Regions from separate parts of the Citricoccus alkalitolerans genome, predicted to be linked through region 1. Evidence: riboswitches for the same ligand, from Rfam matches in the RefSeq annotation. Region 1 holds a riboswitch; each other region holds the start of a gene.
The links. A riboswitch is a leader RNA that binds a small molecule or an ion and turns the genes downstream of it on or off. The one in region 1 is predicted to bind thiamine pyrophosphate.

Region 1 (4,644 bases):
GGACCGAACAGCAACTCGTCCCGCACGGTGGTGGCGACGAACTGATGCTCGGGCTCCTGGAAGACGGTGCCGATCCGGCTGACCAGGTCGGCGGCCTTCCACCGGTGCGGATCGTCCGGCAGGTTGCCGGCCCGCTCCCCCTTGAGCGCGGTCCCCGCGGTGAGCGTGCCCGCGTGGGAGGGGATCAGACCGGCCAGGGTCAGCAGCAGCGTGGATTTTCCACTGCCGTTGGCCCCGGTCACGACGACGGCCTCGCCGGCCCCCAGCTCCAGGTCCAGGTCCCGCTGGACCGGCGTCGGGGTGGGACCGAGGCGCCGGCGCCATCCCGGTTTCACGGGCTCCCTGGAGACGGCCAGGCCACGAGCGGTCAACAGTGCACCGGAGGGCGCCGGCGTCGTCCCGTGTCTGCCCTCCACTCCCCCCTGCATCTGGAGGTCAATATCGCCCCGATTTTGGCCGATGCCGGGCCCATTCCGGTGCGAATTCGACCTCCAGTCGCGAGGGGTGGGGGTGGTCGGTGCTGGAACACGGCCAGGCACCCAGACGCCCGCGGCGGCCAGCTCGTCCCGGACGGGGCCCGGGGCGAGGAGCTCGCCCGGAGAGCCGTCGTGGCTGATCCCGCCGCCGGGTTCCAGGACGAGCATGCGGTCCACGTGGTCGGCCCAGACGGCGAGGCGATGCTCGACCACGAGCAGGGTCGCGCCGGTCCGCCCGGCCACGGCGAGCACGGCGTCGCGGACCTCCAGCACCCCGGACGGATCCAGGTTGGCGGTGGGCTCGTCCAGCAGGATCAACGGCGGGCGCATCGCCAGAATCCCGGCGAGGGCCAGGCGCTGCTTCTGTCCGCCGGACAATCGCGAGGTGTCCCGGGCCAGGGAGATCCCCTGGTCCTCTCCCAGCCCCACGGCGTCCAGGGCGTCCAGGACGCGGTCCCAGATCTGCTCCCGCGGCACCAGCAGGTTCTCAGCGCCGAACGCCGCATCATCACCGACGCGGGACAGGATCACCTGGGTCTCGGGATCCTGCTGCACCAGCCCGGCGTGGCCGCGCAGCTCACGCGACACGGTGCCGTCCACCCACAGGGAACCGGTCTCCTCGGACTCGTCAGCGGGGTCCAGCACTCCGGCAAGGGCGTAGAGCAGGGTGGACTTGCCGGCGCCGGAAGGGCCAGCCAGCAGGACCTTCTGCCCGGCCGGCACCTCCAGGTCCAGACCCGCGACGGCGGGAACCGGCCGGCCGGCGTGGCGCCAACCCCAGTCCGCGGCGGTGATGTGCGCTCCCGGCACCGTTCAGGCCACCGGCTCCTGGTGGGCACGGCGGGAGGCCAGGGCGGACAGGGCCCCCGTGGCCGCAAGACCGCGCGTGGCCAGCCAGGACAGCAGTCCGGCGATCACCAACCCGGAGACTCCTACCAATCCCACGTAGATCAGCTTCCAGTCCAGCGTGTACTCGGGGAACCAGTTGAAGATGAACGCGTCATTGATGCCCCCGAAGATCCCCGTGACGAGGCCGGCGAGCAGCGCCACGGGTAGCGTGAAGCGGCGGTAGAGGAACGCCAGCAGGATCAGTTCCGGTCCGAGGCCCTGGACCACGCCGGAGGCCAGGACGGTCAGGCCGAACTGGGAGCCGAGCAGGGCAGATACCGCCGCAGCCACCAGTTCGGTGAACAGCGCGGCCCCGGGCCTGCGGATGATGAGCCCACCGAGCACGGCCGGGAACAGCCACATCCCGGCCACCAGGGCGGAGGACGGCGGGAAGGCCGCGAAGGCGGGGCTCAACCCGGCATAGGCCAGGTTCCAGGCCCAGAAGATGACGCCGGAGGCCACCGCGATGACGGCGGCCACAACGATGTCCACCACCCGCCAGGAGCGCCGATTCGGGGCGGCGCTGCCGGATGCTCGGCCGTTGCCGGTCGTGGTGCCGGTCGTGGCGCCGATGTCTGCGGACGGCGCGTGGCCGGCGTCGTGCCCGGGGGTTGCGTCAGGGTGTTGCGGGGTGTTGCCGGTCTTCATGGAGACCATGTGGTGTTCCTCCTCAAGGATGCAAGGAGGGGGACGGAACGGTACGCCACGAGCACCCGCACGCGGATGCTGCTGGACGGCTTCTGACGTTCCGTCAGAGAACTCGACTTCCTTCGCCGGTGCTAGCCGGAGCAGGTTCGAGGGTCTGCGCTGGGCGCACTCTCAGCACCCGGAGGTGCTCCCCTGTCGTTCACAGTGTCCGCCCATCATAGTCCACACACGGCACATCCCGCCCGGTGAACCGTTAGGCTGGCAACGAACGCGCAACGACCACCGTCAACGTCCTGGAGGAACCCGTGAACACCCTCGTGGAAAAGCTCATCGCTACCGGCATCACGATCGGCGGCGGCATCATCGGCACCAAGGTCGTGGAGTTCGCCTGGAGGAAGGTCACCGGCCATGACGCCCCGAAGGACCTGGACGACACCGAGGCCAACATGTGGAGCGCCATCACCTTCGCGACCATCTCTGCGGGCATCTCCGCCATCATCCGGGTCTCGTCCAAGCGCGGCGCGAACTCTGCCGTGAAGGCCATCCAGTCACGCACGAAATCCAGGGCCGGGGCCGCCGAGGTCTGAGGCCCGACGCCGGCCGGGCACCGGAGTGGTCCAGCTCACCGGCGGCGAGGGCCGGGCCGTGCTCGACGGCCCGGCTCAGGCGGCCCAGCCGGATCGATTCAGCCGCGTCAGTCGCGGCCCTGCTGGTCCATAGGGTCGTCCTTCGGAACGGTCCGCTGGTCGGGCGCCGTTGCGGCCGGCCTGCCCGCGTCGTCCTGACGGGCGACCACGTCCGCGAGCTCGTCCACGAAGTGGTATTCCGGTCTGAGGTGCTTGGTGCGGTAACCCGCCCGGCCCACGAGGTGTGCGGAGACCGGCGCGGTGAGCATCTGCAGCACCCACGCCAGCACCAGCACGGGCACCCACACCCACGCCCGCCAGGCGAAGGCCAGGGCTATCAGCATCAGCAACAGCCCCAGCACTTGGGGTTTCGTGCCCGCGTGCATGCGGGAGAGCTGGTCCGGAAACCGGAACAGGCCGATCCCTGCCACGGTGGACATCAAGGCCCCGAGGACCAACAGCACGGCTGCGATTCCGTCTGAGATCTGGATCCAGTCGAGGTCAAGCACGTTCGCTCGGCTCCTTCCTGGCCTCGGCCACGAATCGGGACAGTGTCACCGAACCCACGAATCCGATCACCGAGGCCACCACCACGAACACGATGTTGTCCGTGTGGTGGTTCACGGCCATCTCGACGCACAAAGCAGACGAGACGACGATCAGCAGCACGTCCGTGGCGATGGCCCGGTCCAGGATCGAGGGTCCGCGGACGATCCGGTAGATCGCTGCCAAGGCCCCCGCACCCAGCAGTATCAGGCAGACGATCCCCGCCCATTCCAGCATCGTCATCGTGGCCTCCTGCCAGCAGGGGCCTCGGCGTGCGGCGCCTCGCCCTCCTTCACGAGGGCCAGGTCCGCCTTCGTACCGATCGCCCGGATGATCGCGGCCTCAGTCTTCAGGGCTTCGACCCGAAAGGACTCGACCGCCTCCGCGTTGTCCACGTTCAGGCAGTGCAGGTATAGCGTAGAGCTGGGCCGGTCCACGTCGATGACGAGGGAACCGGGCACCAGGGCCAGCGCATGACCGGTGAGCGTGACGATCAGGTCATCGTGGCTGCGCAGCGGGACCGCCACCACGGAGTTGACGATCTTCGGCCCCTGAGTGATCGCATCCCAGGCCACCGAGATGGAGGCGGTCACCACGTGCCACAGGAACCGGAACGTGAAGATCAGGGCGTACCAGAGGTTGAACCGGTCCGAGAAGTTCACCCGAGGCAACCGGTAGAAGGTCAACGTCAGCATCGAGAACACGACGCCGGCCAGCAGCACGCCCGGCGAGAAGTCCTGCCAGAGAGCACCCCACGTGAGGGTCAGGCCCAGGAGGATCGGCCATTGGCTCCAGAAGGAGCGGCCCCCGTCCTGATCGTCCGGACCGGCGCTCATGGCTGACCCCCTTCGGTACTATCGCCGACATCGTGCCCTTCGGAATCCCCGGGGATGGAATCCGGCACGCCTGGCCCGCCGTTGTCCTGGTCCGGTACATGGATGCCCCGTTCCTCCAGGCCGCCCAGATCCTGCTCCGCCTGGGCGGCGGCCTCCGGGCCTAGGACGGCCTCGATATAGGGCGTGCGCAGAAGCATGTCCGTGGCGGCCCGGTCAGCGAAGGCGTAGAGCGGGCCGGCGAACACGGTGAAGGCCAGGCCGAAGGCCACGAGTCCGACGGTCGGGTAGACCATGCCACGGGCGGGTCCCTTGGGGATCTTGGTCGGGGTCTTGACCTGGGTCTTGGTCAGGGTCTTGGTGTCGGATTGGGCCGGGGTCCGGGTCTGGGTCTCGATTGTGACAGCTCTGGCGTTCCGGCCGGCGCGCCGCGCCTCGGTCTCCTCCAGCGCGAGGACGAGCTTGGCCGGCGGGTGCTCCACGTCCTCGACCCGGCGCCAGAACGAGCGGTTCCACACTCGGACCATCACCAGCAGCGTCAACAGCGAGGTCACCACGGAGGCGGCCACGAGCGCCCATGCCATGCCGTGGTCCGCGCCGACGCCGGCCTGGATCAGGCCGATCTTG
Region 2 (4,644 bases), 720 kb from region 1:
ACCTGCAGCACCGCGGCGAACACGGCCGCCAGCACCAGGGTGGGGGCGGTGAGGGCGAGCCACCACACCACCGGACCGGCCAGGGCGGCCACCAGCCCCCAGAGCATGAACAGCCGGCGCCGGCCGGTGAACGTGGAGAGGTGACCGGCCACGGCCATCACCACGGCCTGGGCCACCGAGGCCAGACCGATGACCACCGGGACGGCCGCCGGATCCAGGGCGGAGTCCGTGGTCAGGCGTTCGGTCAGCAACAGCACCGTGCTGTAGGTCAGCAGCCAGAGCCCGGTCATCAGCAGGAAGACCTGCCAAAAGGCGCGGGCCCATCGGCCGGTCAGCAAGGATCCCAGGCCCGACGCCGGCCGTTCGCCCGCGCGCTCGACCGGCTGTCGGGCGCTTCGGTGGAACACGGGAGCGTCGGCCACCTGACGGCGATAGTAGACGAGCATGCCGAGGGAGAGGGCGGCGCCAATGACGAACAGCAGCCGCCAACCCCACAGGGCATACTGCTCCGGGCCGATCAGCGCGAGCAGCCCGGCTACGGAGAACGCGATGGTGGCCTGCGCCCAGGGTGCCATCGAGAGAATCAGCCCGCTCATGAGGCCGCGCTTGCGGCCGGTGGACCATTCCATGGCCAGCGGGATGGCCGCGGAGTACTCCCCCGCCACGAAGATCCCGCCGAGGAACCGCAGCGCCAGGATCAGCGCCACAGTCCACGCGCCGAGCAGCTCGTGGGTGGGCATGGCCGCGATGGCCAGTGCACAGGCGGCCGTGCCGGCGATCGCGATGCGGGTGGTGCGGGTGCGCCCGAGCCGGTCGGAGATTCGCCCGAACACAATTCCGCCGACCGGCCGGCCGAAGAGCATCGCCACGATGATCAGTGCCCCTGTGGACGCAGTGGCGGCCGGGCCGGCGAGCACGAGCATGGCCGGGGCCAGTGCGGTGACCGGCAGGAAGACGTGGATGTTGTCGATCCAGTTGCCCACCACGCCGGCGCGCAAGGCAGCTTTGCCCTCCGGTGGCATGGCCGCGACGCCGGCCTGCGCTGGCGTTTGGTGCGGGGGTTGCGGCGGGTCCTGTTGCGGGCCCTGTTGCGGGGCGAGTCCTCGCGTGAGCTTGGGGGCGGTGGTCATCGGGCAGCCACGGCGAGATCTGCGGTGGCGCGGTCGGCCGAGTCACCGGATGACTCCCCCGCCGACTGGCGCGCCGGGGCCGCCTCGGCAGATCGCTGCGGCGGTGCCGCCGCTTCGGGTTCGAGCCGCGTCGCCTGCTCGAAGAACTCGAGCTCGTGCCGGCAGGCGATCAGGTACGCCCGGGCCGCGGCAGCCCGCACGGACGGGCTGGCACCGGCGAGCTCCAGCTCCACCTGCTCCAGGGCCCCTTGCACGGCGGTGACGAAGGCGGGGTCCCGGTAGGTGTCCAGCCAGGCGGCATAGGGGTGATCAGCTGGGACGTCCGGGATCCCGCCGCCCACCTGGGCGTAGAGCCAGAAGCACGGCAGCACCGCGGCGACCCCCACGGCCCGGTCCTCGCCGAGGGTGGTGGCGAGGAGGAAGTCCGTGTAGGCGCTGGTCACGGGGCTGGCGGTGGTGCGGGCGGACTCGGGCCGGGTGGCCATCCACGTCCGGTGCAGGTCGGCCTCCTCGGTGATGGCCCCGGTGGAGGCCTGGGACCAGAACTGCTGCGACTCGGTGCTGGCAGAACGCGCGGCGAGGGCAGCCAGGGCCCGGGCATAACGGTTCAGATAGAGCGCGTCCTGGGCCAGGTAGAAGGTGAAATCAGCCTCGGACAGGCTGCCGTCCACCAGGGCTTGCACGAAGTCCGACGCCCCGATGGCTGCCGTCGTCTCCGCGCCAGCTTCCCAGAGGGCTGCAGTCCAGGGACCGACCGGTGTAACAGCGGGGGCAACAGAAGGCACGGTCTGAACGACGTCGGCTGGCGTCTCCGTCGTGAGAGTCCGGCCGCGCTGGGCGTCGGGATCCCGCGGGGCATCCAAGTCCTGAGGGGCCTCGAGAACGGGCGGGACGGCGTCGTGGGCCAACCAAGGATTGGCAGCGCCGGCAGCCTGCAGCCGGCGGGAGCGGTGCGCGTGATCCACGGGGCCGTGGCCGGAGCCGACCTGCAGGGCTGCTCCGTGGAGGATGGCCTCGTGTAGCCAGCCAGTGGCCCAGGTCAGTGCGGCTTCCGGGGTGTCTCCGCGGCCGAGGCGTGTGGCCAGGGCGGATGACAGGGAGCAGCCGGTGCCGTGGGTGCTGGTGGTGTCCACGCGGGTGGAGGGTACGGCGATGCGGGTGCCGTCCGGGCCGACCCAGGTGTTGGTGACTCGCTTGCCGTCCAGGTGCCCGGTCTTCACGACGACGGCCACGCCCGTCTCGGCGGACCAGCGGCCAGCCTGGTCGAGCGCCTCGTCCTCAGTGGTCGCGCGGGGCTGGCCGGTGAGGACGGCGAGCTCGTCGATATTGGGAGTGACCACGGTGGCGCGGCGGCAGAAGGCGACCATCGCCTGCTCGGCCTCGGGCTGCAGGAGGCGGTCCCCGCTGGTGGCGATCATGACCGGGTCCACCACGAGGATGCTCGGCGGATTCTGGTCGAGCCAGGCGGCGACCGTGGCGATGATGTCAGCGGTACCGAGCATGCCGGTCTTCACCGCGTCCAGGGTGACGTCGTCACTGACGGCGGTCAGCTGGGTGGCGAGAAACTCCGTGGGCGGGACGTGGACGTCTCGCACGCCGTGGGTGTTCTGGGCGACCAAGGTGGTCACGACGGCCATGCCGTAGCCGCCGGCCGCGGTGATCGACTTGAGGTCTGCGGCAGTGCCGGCGCCTCCGGTCGGATCGGTCCCAGCGATCGAGAGCACGCAGGGAACAGAGGAATTCTGGGTATGGCAAGAAGAAGTCACGCGGACATCCCTTCGCTAGTTCGAACTAGATCAGGTTCCACGGGTGTTATCTCAGCGCCGGTCGGCGCACCCCGTGTCCACGAGCCAGTGTAGGGCAAGTCACCATTGGGCCGTCGGTAGGTTCGCGCTCAAATCAGTGCGACACCGGGCGCGACACCAAGGGCGAGGCAAGGGCGGACTGACTTAGCGACCACACACCAACATAACTTCTCTGGTCAACGGCGAGAGTAAGGTCAGCCTGCCCAAACTTACGTCAGAGTTTTTGACCAGCTGCTCAGTGACGAGGACGATCAGTGTAGACCGCTGGAAATCGGGGCTACTGGTAGAGGCAAAACAACTGGGCTTGGCGGGACACTTGCTTCACGTCAAATCCGCTAGTAGTAGTCGCATCCAAGGCTCCCTCGAATCCCGCGCCAGAGCCCTCATCACGAACGGAACTGGCGAGCTCTCAACCGTGCGCTGGGCAAGAGTTGCAGATGCCAGAGTTTCGATTCCGTTCCCGCAAGGCTCCGTTCGACGGCGTTGACCCGCTGGCCCGCACCTATGGGGGTCTGCGCATTCGAACCTGCGACCCCTTGGAGGATCCGGTCAGTTTCCGGTCTCCGCCGATCGTCTCGGGAACTCGCGGATTCCCTGGGTAGTGCACGTCAGTGCGTCGTTATCGCCCGAGTCGTGTGATTTGGGACAATCGAGAGATGACGTACTTTGCGCTGTCTCGGGAGGCTCTGCTCGGCCGCTCGGTCGAGGTGCTCGCGCCGCTGGGGTGGGCGTCGTACGGTCTTTGGCATCAGCTCGGCACGGAGCAGATTGTGAAGCTCGCTCGCCGCGGCGCCGACCCCGCAGAGGTTGACGCCCTGGTCACCGAGCAGTGGCACACTGAGAGCGAGGTGTTCCTCCGCAACGTCGCGGTGCCCCTTCGTCGGTACGGCAAGGACGTCGACCACCAGTTCCAGCGGCTCCAGTTCCAGCGCGGCAATCTCATCGACCAGGCCGTGAAGTGCCACAAGGCCGGCAACTACGCGGCAGCGACGCTCCTCACGCTCGCACAGATCGACGGGCTCACGCGGGACATCACAGGCGCCACGTTCTTCTCCAACTCCACGAACGATCCCTACCTCGACGACTCAACGCTGGCCGGCATCGCTACGAACTTGCCGATCGTGCGAGAACCATTCAAGGAGAAGGTCGCTTTGACCGGCTTCTACGGCAAGCTCTCCCGGCACGGCGCCGCGCATGGCCGGGACTTGTCCTTTGGCACGAAGGTTACCTCAACGAAGAGCCTCGTGCTGATGGGCGCCCTGGTGGAGTACCTGGAAGAACGTGCCGCAAAGGTCGCTAAGAAGTACCGCAAGCAGCGAGAGATCGAAGCACAACGACAGTCCGGAACAGACGGCAATGGCAGGTTGAACGACGACCGGCACCTCGACCAGCTCTACTTCCTCGCCGCTGACCTCGACAGCCACATCCTCTCCCAGGCGATACTGCCCTTCGCTCGACCAGAGAGCTGGCCTGAGAAGGCCCACGAGCTGATCGAACAGAGGATGCTCAGCCGCCGCTCCTTCACCTGGGGAGGCGTGGACGCAACCTCCTACTGGTGGTCCTACCGCACGCCCGCTGGCCGGCACCTCGGTGCCGCAGCACGACGGTACGGCTCCGGACTACCGCTCGACTGGCGACAGTGGCGCTGGGACGACACCGACCCTCCTGCCGGAGCCCCGTGGGACCACGACGGGTGGGCCGAGTACGAC
Region 3 (4,644 bases), 730 kb from region 1:
CCGGCCGCAGCACCCTGGTGGCGCGCGGGACCTCCCAGCTCACCCGGGTCACCGGCACGGGGTGCCTGCTCGGGGCGCTGACCGCGGCGTGCTCGGTGGTGGCCGAGGACGGCTTCGAGGCCGCGCTGGCCGCCACGGTGTGGATGAACGTGGCCGGGGAACTCGCCGCGGAGCGGGCCGCCGGGCCGGGCTCTTTCCGGATGCACCTGCTCGACGCGCTGGACGGGGTGGGCGCCGAGGGAGGCCGATGATCAGCGGGCCGCGGTGCGTGAGGTACTGACGGGTTTCTGAGGGCGGGTGATCCGGCCGTTTCGGTGGGCGGAGACCAGCAGGAGCACGGTGGCGATGGAGCAGACCGCCACGGAGATGAGGCTGGCTTCGGGTCCGAAGCTGCCGCCGGTGAGCCAGACGGGGCCGGGAGTCACTGCCTCCACGAGAGCTTCGCGCGCGTCGCCTCCGGAGCCGATAGTGCCGAAGATCGCGACGGTGGTGATGTTCCACCCGAGGTGGAGGCCGATGGGCAGCCACAACGAACCCGTGGCCACATAGGCGGCGCCGAGCATGAGACCTGCCTCGACGGCGAGCGTGAGGGCTCCCCAGAGGGTGGCTCCGGGGTTGACGAGATGGACGAGGCCGAACAGGAGCGCGGACGCCGCGAGGGTCATCCACGTACCCCAGCGATGCTGGACGAGTCGGAAGATCACTCCGCGGAAGAGGACCTCCTCGGCGACGGCCACGGCGAACATCATCCCGACGACGGTGAGTGCTCCAGCGAGTGTTCCCCAGCCGACGATCTCGTACCCGCCGAAGGCGGCGATGAGGCCGATGGAGACGACCGCCAGAGTGAGTCCGCCGAGCGTGCCGAGGAGCAGCCGTCTCGCAGCGGTGGGCCGGGCGAGCTCGATGACGGGACGCTGCTCGATGCGGCGGACGGCGGCGGAGTAGAGCCACAGCACGAGGACACCGAGGGCGGGGCCGATCAGCAGTGCGGCGGCCGGGCTGCCGAGTGCGGACGCGGCGGAATTGGTGATGATCATCAGGGCAGCGAAAGCGAGCACCATGGTGCTGGCTCGCACGGACGGGCGGGTCCAGAACGGGGTCTTCTGGACCGACGGCGTCGGCGGCTGGCTCAGGGGCGCGGGTGGGGATGCAGGTCTGGGTGTGGGTTGCATGGGGGCTCCTCGTCTCCGGCGTTGTTGCCGTGCGGAGTGCACGCTACGGAGCACGGGCCCGCGGATCGTCACCCCGGAGGGCGCACGTCCGGTAGCTCTGCGGAGTGACTCAACCCTGGGCCGGTCCTGCAAGAGGTGGTGTGTGGTCTCTGCCCTACACTGACTCCTGGACACGGGGTGCGCCGTCCGGCGCTGAGATCACACCCGTGGCACCTGATCTAGTTCGGACTAGCGAAGGGATGTCCGCGTGACTTCTTCTAGCCCCATGAGGGCACCCCAGGATCCTCTCGACCTGCGCTGCTACCTGGTCACCTCCGGCACTGGCCGGCGCACCGTGGAGGTGGCCGCGGCAGCGGCGGCCGCCGGAGCCGGTGTGGTGCAGGTGCGGGCCAAGGAGGCCTCCGCGGCCGAACTGCTGGAGTTGACCAGTGCCGTGGCCGAGGCGGTGCACGCCGTCCGCCCGGCCACCCGGGTGCTGGTGGACGACCGGCCGGACGTGGCGTGGGCCGCCCGGTTGCGGGGAGCCGCAGTGCACGGCGTGCACCTGGGACAGGACGACCTGCCCGTGGCCGACGCCCGCGCCCTCCTGGGGCCGGAGGCCATCATCGGGCTGACCACCGGGACCCTCGAGCTGGTCCACGCCGCAGAGGCCCAGCGCGAGATGCTCGACTACATCGGCGCCGGGCCTTTCCGCCTGACGCCGACCAAGGACTCCGGCCGCCCACCACTCGGGGTGGACGGCTACCGGGAGCTCGTGGCCGCCACCACCCTGCCGATCGTCGCGATCGGGGACGTGACCCCGGCCGATGCTGCCGCGTTGGCTGGGACGGGCGTGGCCGGCGTCGTGATGGTGCGGGCGTTGATGGAGGCGGAGGATCCGGGCGCGGTGGTGCGGGAGGTGCTGGCGGGCTTTGGCGCCTCTCCCTTCCCGCTTCCCGCAATTCCCGGTGATCGTGAGATCTCCCGCCGATGATCACGGGGAAAACTCATGATCGCGGGGAATCCCCGCGACAGGAGCCCGCAGCGGCCAACCGGACTCAGCTCGACAGGGCAACTGAGATGTTTGGCTGGACACTTCAGAGGGTTGGGCAGCCGTCTACCGGCCGGATGAAGCCGGGGACGTGACCCCCGCCGATGCCGCCGCCCTTGCTGGAACGGGCGTGGCCGGCGTCGTGATGGTCCGTGCGTTGATGGAGGCGGCGAACCCGGGTGCGGTGGTGCGGGAGGTGCTGGCGGGGTTCGCGGACTGACCGGATCAACACAGTGACCGTGCGGCGAACTCCGGATCTAGTCGGAACCCCGGCTGGCCACGGCGAACTCACTGGGCCGGCCCTGCCGGTCCGTGGACCCGGCGCGGCCGGGGCCGTCTGGCCTGAGGCGGAGAACACGGGGCTGGAGATGTTCGGGCCGGAGGAACACCGCGAGGAATTCCTCCAGGCGATCCTGAAGGCTGGTGAGGAATTCGGCATGGTGCAGGGCGGATCCATCGCCTACGGCTCTACCTTGGCGGAAAGCGGCTGGATCCCGCTGCCGGTCCCAGCGATCTACACCGGAGACTCCATGCGCCCCTACCGCGAATGGCTGCCCGACCCCGGCTTCGAGAGCCGCGGGGTCGTGCTGGCCGGCAGCTACCGGCCGGACGCCGTGCAGGACTACTACCGTACTCCGTGGGACCTCGGCTACGGGCACATGGTGAAGTTCGACCATGACTTCGTCGGCCGCGAGGCGCTGGAACGTGTGAAGGACGAACCCCACGGCCGCAAAGCCTGGCTGGTCTGGGACCCGGATGACGCCCAGCGGATCACGGCCGGTTCCGAGTTGGGCCGGCCCGATCAGTACCGGCCGCTGGACCCGTACAAGATGTCCGCGCTGCACCATGACGAGATCACCTTCGGGGACCAGATGGTGGGCACCACCCACGTGCACGCCTTCACCGTCAACGTCGGGTGGGTGTCCCTGGGTGTGGTCAGCGAGTCGGAGGTCTCCGCAGGGGATGTGGTTGAGATCCGCTGGGGTGACCATGACGGCGGGGCGTCCAATCCCTATCTTCCCGAGCACGTGATGACGACGATCCGGGCAACCGTCCGCTGGACCTCTCCGGGGCCGCGCTCCTGACGCCGGGGAAGTCCGGGTCTCGATCCGCGAATGCCCAACGCGCGCCGGGACCCGGGCGGCCGGCGTCGTGATGATGCGGGTGAGCCGAACTATGGGACCGTATAAGGCAGCAGGGAACGAGGATCATGAGAGCAACTGGAATCGGAGGCGAGCCACAACTATGACGACGATCGCAGACCACGACGCCTACATCGCCGCAGCAGCCGAGCCCTTCCAGCCCGAGCTGCAACGATTGCGCTCGATTCTTGCCCGCACCTTGCCGGAGGCGGAGGAGATGGTCGCGTACAACATGCCGGGGTTTAGCATCGGCGGCACCGTGGTGGCGAGCTATGCGGCGTTCAGCAAGCAGTGCGGGCTGTATCTCCTACCGGGCGCCATCTCCGCCCATGCCGAGGACATCGCGGCGGCTGGACTGAAGGCGACCAAGACCGGCATCACCTTCTCGCCGCGCAAGCCGATCCCGGACGAGCTCGTCGAACGGCTGGCGCGGGCTTCGCGCCAGGAGGCCGAGGCCTGAGGGCTCAGCCTGTACTTGTCCGGTGGTGCGTCAAGTGCGGGCCGGGTCTGACTCAGGGGGCGGCGTCCGCGGGCAGTAGCTCGAACGGCACCGGAGTCGTGGCGACCCCGTTGACCTGGAGCGCGACCGCATGGTCGCCGGGGTAGTAGCGGCGAGTGGTGATGGATCGAAAGGAATGGGCCCGGTCGATGACCATTTCCTCGCCGGACTCGAGGTCCCGGGTGGAGAGCTTGAAGACCTTGGCGCTGAGGGTGCCGTTGGCCTTGCGGTGGTGCATCACATAGTCGATCGCGAGACGGGCAGGCTCCGGTCCGCTGTTGCGCAGTACTGCGGTGAAGCGAACCTCCCCTCCCCAGGGCACCCGGAACTCGGTGACGTGCGGACCGTCCACGTCTACCGAGGCGGGCGTGAACCCGAGCAGGGCCAGCGCCCCGGGGTGACCTTTCTTGACGAGAGTGCGCAGGCCGTGGCGGGCGAGCGCGGGCGTCGTCGGCTCAGGGTCGTCCAGCCACCGCTGCGCCGTGTGGACCGCGAGATCCGGGGCGTCCCGGCTGAGATCATTGAGGTGATTGGCCACCGAACGCCGCACGTACTCGCTGCCGTCCCGGTAGAGAGCATCGAGGATGTGCACGGTGATGCCCGGATGGGTGGTGATCTCCGGGACGCGCACCGCCCAGGGGAGGTAGGGGCGGGTGCCCTCGCTGGCCAGGCGTCTCACGTGCTCGTCCGCGGAGTCCGTCCACCCCGCGATGATCTCCAAGCCCCGGGAGAGGTCGTGACGCAGGAGCGTGCGGAGGGCGAACTCGGAGGTGAGCCGGCCCGTGAGCTCGGCCAGGAGCG
Region 4 (4,644 bases), 310 kb from region 1:
AGGCGGCGGGCGACAGCTGGGTCGTCGGAGGTGTAGGCGAAGACCTTGAAGCCGCGGGACACCAGCTGCTCGGTGGCCTCCAGCAGTTCGACGACGTCGGGTAGCAGCGTCTCCTCGTCGGCGATGACCTCGAGCTTGACCCAGTCGGTCTCCAGCGCCTCCCGGCCCAGCTCGGCGGTCAACAGGGCGTCGCGTGCGGTGTAGCAGCCGGCCGTGTTGGGCAGGATCCGGATGCCATGGCGCCGGAGCAGGGCGAAGAGCGAATTTCCCTGCCCGGGGGAATAACGGCGCAGCGCCACTGTGGTCAACTCGGTGCCGGAGGCGAGCAGGGCCTGCTCCAGCGTGTGCAGGGAGCTCAGGCCCCCGGTGCCCATGATCAGTCGGGAGGACAGCTCTACCCTGTCGAGGACGAGCGGGTCCGGGTGCATGGTGGTCATGTCTCAGCCTCCTTGGACGGCGGTGATGATCTCGATGCTCTGGCCCTCCACCACGGGTGTGCGGTGCCAGCGGCTGCGGGGGACGACTGCGGCGTCCACGGCCACGGCCATGCCCAGGCGGCCCCCATCCAGCATGTTGCCGTCGGGGCCCAGGGGCCGGCCGACGGCCTCGGCGACAAGGTCGACGATGGTCGTGCCTTCAGGTACGGCGTGCGGGGCGCCGTTGAGGGTGATGCCGGACATCAAGTCCTCCTGTACTCGGATGCGGACGCGGATGCTCGGACCTCGACGGTGCGCCGATCGAGGTCCGTCGCGTCGAAGCGGTGCGGATCGGTGGTGGTCAGGTGGGAGGCGTCGGCGTCCGGGTCGGTCCCCGTCTCGCCGGTGACCAATTGAGCGGCGAGGCGAGCAGCCAAAGGGGTGAGCAGCACGCCGTGGCGGAAATAACCGGTCGAGACCACCAGGCCGGGGACGGGGTCCCCGTCGGGCGTACGGATGCGGCCGAGATAGGGAATGTCGTCCGGAGTGCCAGGCCGGGCTCGGGCCATGACCTCTGTCAGTTCCAGGTCACCCACGCTGGGCACGAGAGTCTGGGCGTCGCGCAACAGCCGAAACACGCCCCCGGTGTTGACTCCGGCCAGGCCGTCCTCGCGAGAGGTGGCTCCGATCACGACGGTGCCGTCGGCGCGCGGGACGAGGTAGACCGGCACACCGTGGACCAGTCCCCGGACGGTGCGTTCGAGTAGTCGCCGAGCGCCACTGGGAAGGCGGGCGCGAACGATGTCGCCATGCACCGGACGTAGCGGCAACCGGCAGGTAGCGGGCAGGCCGTTCAGCTCACGGGTTCCCAGGCCCGGGGCCAAGATCGTCTGGGCCGCAACCACGTCCTGCCCGTCGGCCAGGGCGACGCCGGTCACTGCTCCGCGTCTGTCCCGACGCAGCGCCCTCGCATGCTCGCAGACAAGGCGCACCGGCCCACCGTCCACGGCACCAGCGGGGCGCCGAGGGTCCACCTCTGGTTCGACCAGGATTGCCAGTAATCCAGTCACCAGTCGTCTTGGGTCAATCTGGTGGTCGGAGGGGATGCGGTACACCGCCGACAGTCGCGGCGTCAGCGCCGGTTCGAGGGAGCGGGCCGTACGGAGCGCCAGTGGCTCTACCTCCATGCCCTGACGTAGCTGCAACTGACGCAGGTCCGCCAGAGCCTGCCGGTCGGCGAAGTCCACGCCGCAGACCAGGGTCTCGGTGGAGTGGTATCCCACGGATTCTCCGGCCGCCTGCTCGACAGCCGCGGCGAAGACCGGGTACTCCGCAGCCGAAGCACTCATCAGGGAATAAAGAGATTCCTGCTGGTACTGGACTTCGCTGACCGGAGCCAACATTCCGGCGGCCGCCCGCGACGCCCCCGCTCCCGGAGCCGGGTCGATCAACGCGACGGAGCGACCGCGGCGGCGCAGCTCCCACGCGGTGGCCAAGCCAATCAGCCCAGCGCCCACGATGGCGACATCGACGGCCCCAGGGCGTGGACGGCCAGGACGATGCGCAGAAGTCACCCACATGTCCTTTCCTACGGCGGCATGACCCGCATCAGGTATGGTGGTCGGCGCTCGGGCCCTCTCAGCCCCGGAGGGGCTCCCACAGAACGCGCTGACTCTCATCAGCGTGTGCCCCATCATACCCCCGCCGTCGCCGTGGAAGCCGGACACGGTAATGTGGGCCGCTGCGCACCGCCCAGCCCCTCCACCGCACCGCCAAAGCAGAAGAGATCCCATGCACCGCACCCAGCACGCCGAATCTGCGCGTGCCCAGTGGGTGGACACCGCGAAGGGGATCTCGATCCTGCTGGTGGTCCTGCTGCACACCAGCCTCTGGCTGCGCCAGGCGGACATGGACCGGATTCCCGCGTTCAGCGCCCTGAACACCGCGTTCGAGGACCTGCGCATGCCGCTGTTCTTCGCCGTGTCCGGATTGTTCGCCGCGAAGTGGCTGACCGCGGGCTGGGGCGAGTTCCTCCGCACCAAGGCCTCCCTGCTGGCCTGGGTGTTCCTGCTGTGGCAGATCCCTGTGATCGCCTACCGGATCATCGGCGGGCACCTGCTGCCGGGCATGGTGCACACGGACCTGGGGTCGCAGCTGGAGACCTGGGCGTGGTCACCGCTGCGCGCCAACGCCGAACTGTGGTTCCTGTGGGCCCTGGTGCTGTTCCTGCTCGCCGGCCGCCTCCTGCGGACGATCCCCACCGGGTGGATGATCGGCTCGGCCGCGGCGCTGTCCATGGTGTGGTCCGGCGTGGTCTGGCCGGGTTCCACGGGGCTGGAGGGCGGTGAACTGCGGCACCTGGTGGGTACCGGCCTCTATGAGGCCCCCACGTATTTCCTCTTCTTCATCGCCGCCGCGCGCGGCAGCTCCTGGGTGCGCGACGGCGTCGCCCGGGTCCCCCAGACCGTGTGGGCCGCCGTCGCGGTCGGCTGGTTCGTGGCCTTCGCCTGGTTCGGGCTGCTCGAGGACCAGCGGGAGCAGCCGGGCGTCGTGTTCCTGTGCCAGGTCTGCGGGGTGCTCGGCGGGATCGCCCTCGCCGTGTCCCTGCAGCGGATTCGCCCGGCGGCCCACGCGCTGGCGTTCCTGGGCCGGCACACGCTGGAGGTGTACCTCTCCCACACCACGATCGTGGTCGCCTTGACCTGCGTGCTCTACCTGACCGGCTCCCCCCTGCTCACGGCCCCCTGGGCGGCGTGGACGGTGCTCGCCGTGGCGCTCACCGCGATCGGCGCGGGACTGCTGCTGGGCCGGGCCGCCCGGGGCACCTGGCTGCTGGAGACACCAGCGGCGCTGCGGCGGTGGTCGGCACCGCGATGGTGGCCGGGATCGTTGCGCCAAAGCCCTGCGTCCCCGGCCTCGCCAGCCTCGACGAGCTCATCGGCCACGACCAGCGTTCCCACCCCCTCGGACCACCAGGACTCGGCGGTGCCCGTCATAGGGCCGTGACCGCCACCGGTGGTTCACGTCCGGAGTGCTCGCTACAGTGGGCTGCACGTGATCGACGACAGGAGAACACCATGACTCCAGCACCCGAGACGAACACCGACCGCTACCCGGAGCACATCCCCGCGCAGCACCAGCAGCCGCCGGGCGTGCAGTCGCAGATGACTCCGCTGCCGGACTGCGGCGAGACCAGCTATCGGGGCTCCGGCAAGCTTCAGGGACGGGCCGCCATCATCACCGGCGGGGACAGTGGGATCGGCCGCGCTGTGGCCATCGCCTTCGCCCGCGAGGGCGCGGACGTCCTGATCGCCTACCTCAATGAGGACGAGGACGCGCAGGACACCGCGCGCTACGTCGAAGAGGCCGGACGCCGTGCCGTACTGGTCCCCGGCGACCTCTCTGATCCAGCGCACTGCCGCAGCGTGGTGCAGCGGGCCGTCGACGAGTTCGGCCGCCTGGACGTACTGGTGGCCAACGCCGCGTTCCAGATGAGCCACGAAAACCTCGAGGACATCTCGGACGAGGAGTTCGACCACACGTTCCGTCTCAACGTGGGCCACTACTTCTACCTGGCCAAGGCCGCGCTGCCGCACCTGAAGCCCGGAGCCTCCATCATCGGCACCTCCTCGGTGAACGCGGATTCTCCCAGCCCAACCCTGGCGCCGTACGCGGCGACCAAGTCGGCCATCGCCAACTTCTCCGCCTCCCTGGCGCAGCTGCTCGGACCGAAGGGCATCCGCGTGAACTCGGTCGCCCCGGGCCCGATCTGGACTCCGCTGATCCCGGCCACCCTGCCGGAGGAGCAGGTGCACGACTTCGGCCAGCAGGTGCCGCTCGGCCGCACGGGCCAGCCGGCCGAGCTGGCCCCGGTCTACGTGATGCTGGCCAGCGACGACGGCAGCTATGTCTCCGGGGCGCGCGTGGCCGTCACGGGCGGCTCGCCGATGCTGTGAGCGAGGACGCTGAGAGTGGAGATGCTGAGAGGGGACGCATGAACCTGGAGGACCGCCGGGACGGCTATGTCGACCTTCGCTCCTATGCCGCGATCGGCAACGGCCGGACGGTGGCCCTGGTGGCGCATGACGGTTCCGTGGACTGGTTCCCCGTGCCGGACCTGGATTCCTCCCCGGTCTTCGCCCGGCTGCTGGACGCGGACCACGGCGGTTGCATCGAACTCCACCCGGACCGCGAGGCCCTCGCCGCTGCCGGCGTGGACGTGACCACC

Region 2: another riboswitch for thiamine pyrophosphate. It lies ahead of ABD134_RS08010 (bifunctional hydroxymethylpyrimidine kinase/phosphomethylpyrimidine kinase); the one in region 1 lies ahead of ABD134_RS11285 (ECF transporter S component).
Region 3: another riboswitch for thiamine pyrophosphate. It lies ahead of ABD134_RS07970 (thiamine phosphate synthase); the one in region 1 lies ahead of ABD134_RS11285 (ECF transporter S component).
Region 4: another riboswitch for thiamine pyrophosphate. It lies ahead of thiO (glycine oxidase ThiO); the one in region 1 lies ahead of ABD134_RS11285 (ECF transporter S component).

The regions. Positions count from the first base shown of each region.
Region 1 is NZ_BAAALH010000002.1:1,182,385-1,187,028, reverse strand. Features, by position in the region: gene ABD134_RS11290 (ABC transporter ATP-binding protein) at 1-1,286, opposite strand, end outside; gene ABD134_RS11285 (ECF transporter S component) at 1,290-2,021, opposite strand; TPP riboswitch at 2,113-2,216, opposite strand; gene ABD134_RS11280 (DUF4235 domain-containing protein) at 2,318-2,599, shown strand; gene mnhG (monovalent cation/H(+) antiporter subunit G) at 2,707-3,078, opposite strand; gene ABD134_RS11270 (MrpF/PhaF family protein) at 3,140-3,427, opposite strand; gene ABD134_RS11265 (Na+/H+ antiporter subunit E) at 3,424-4,020, opposite strand; gene ABD134_RS11260 (Na+/H+ antiporter subunit D) at 4,017-4,644, opposite strand, start outside.
Region 2 is NZ_BAAALH010000002.1:464,359-469,002, forward strand. Features, by position in the region: gene ABD134_RS08005 (MFS transporter) at 1-1,130, opposite strand, end outside; gene ABD134_RS08010 (bifunctional hydroxymethylpyrimidine kinase/phosphomethylpyrimidine kinase) at 1,127-2,896, opposite strand; TPP riboswitch at 2,887-2,980, opposite strand; gene ABD134_RS08015 (hypothetical protein) at 3,592-4,644, shown strand, end outside.
Region 3 is NZ_BAAALH010000002.1:454,649-459,292, reverse strand. Features, by position in the region: gene thiM (hydroxyethylthiazole kinase) at 1-251, shown strand, start outside; gene ABD134_RS07975 (CPBP family intramembrane glutamic endopeptidase) at 252-1,172, opposite strand; TPP riboswitch at 1,336-1,429, shown strand; gene ABD134_RS07970 (thiamine phosphate synthase) at 1,420-2,145, shown strand; gene ABD134_RS07965 (hypothetical protein) at 2,294-2,422, shown strand; gene ABD134_RS07960 (hypothetical protein) at 2,442-3,287, shown strand; gene ABD134_RS07955 (iron chaperone) at 3,448-3,804, shown strand; gene ABD134_RS07950 (DNA alkylation repair protein) at 3,857-4,644, opposite strand, start outside.
Region 4 is NZ_BAAALH010000002.1:1,497,046-1,501,689, reverse strand. Features, by position in the region: gene ABD134_RS12750 (thiazole synthase) at 1-437, opposite strand, end outside; gene thiS (sulfur carrier protein ThiS) at 441-680, opposite strand; gene thiO (glycine oxidase ThiO) at 680-1,996, opposite strand; TPP riboswitch at 1,985-2,086, opposite strand; gene ABD134_RS12735 (acyltransferase family protein) at 2,208-3,422, shown strand; gene ABD134_RS12730 (SDR family oxidoreductase) at 3,494-4,372, shown strand; gene ABD134_RS12725 (glycoside hydrolase family 15 protein) at 4,411-4,644, shown strand, end outside.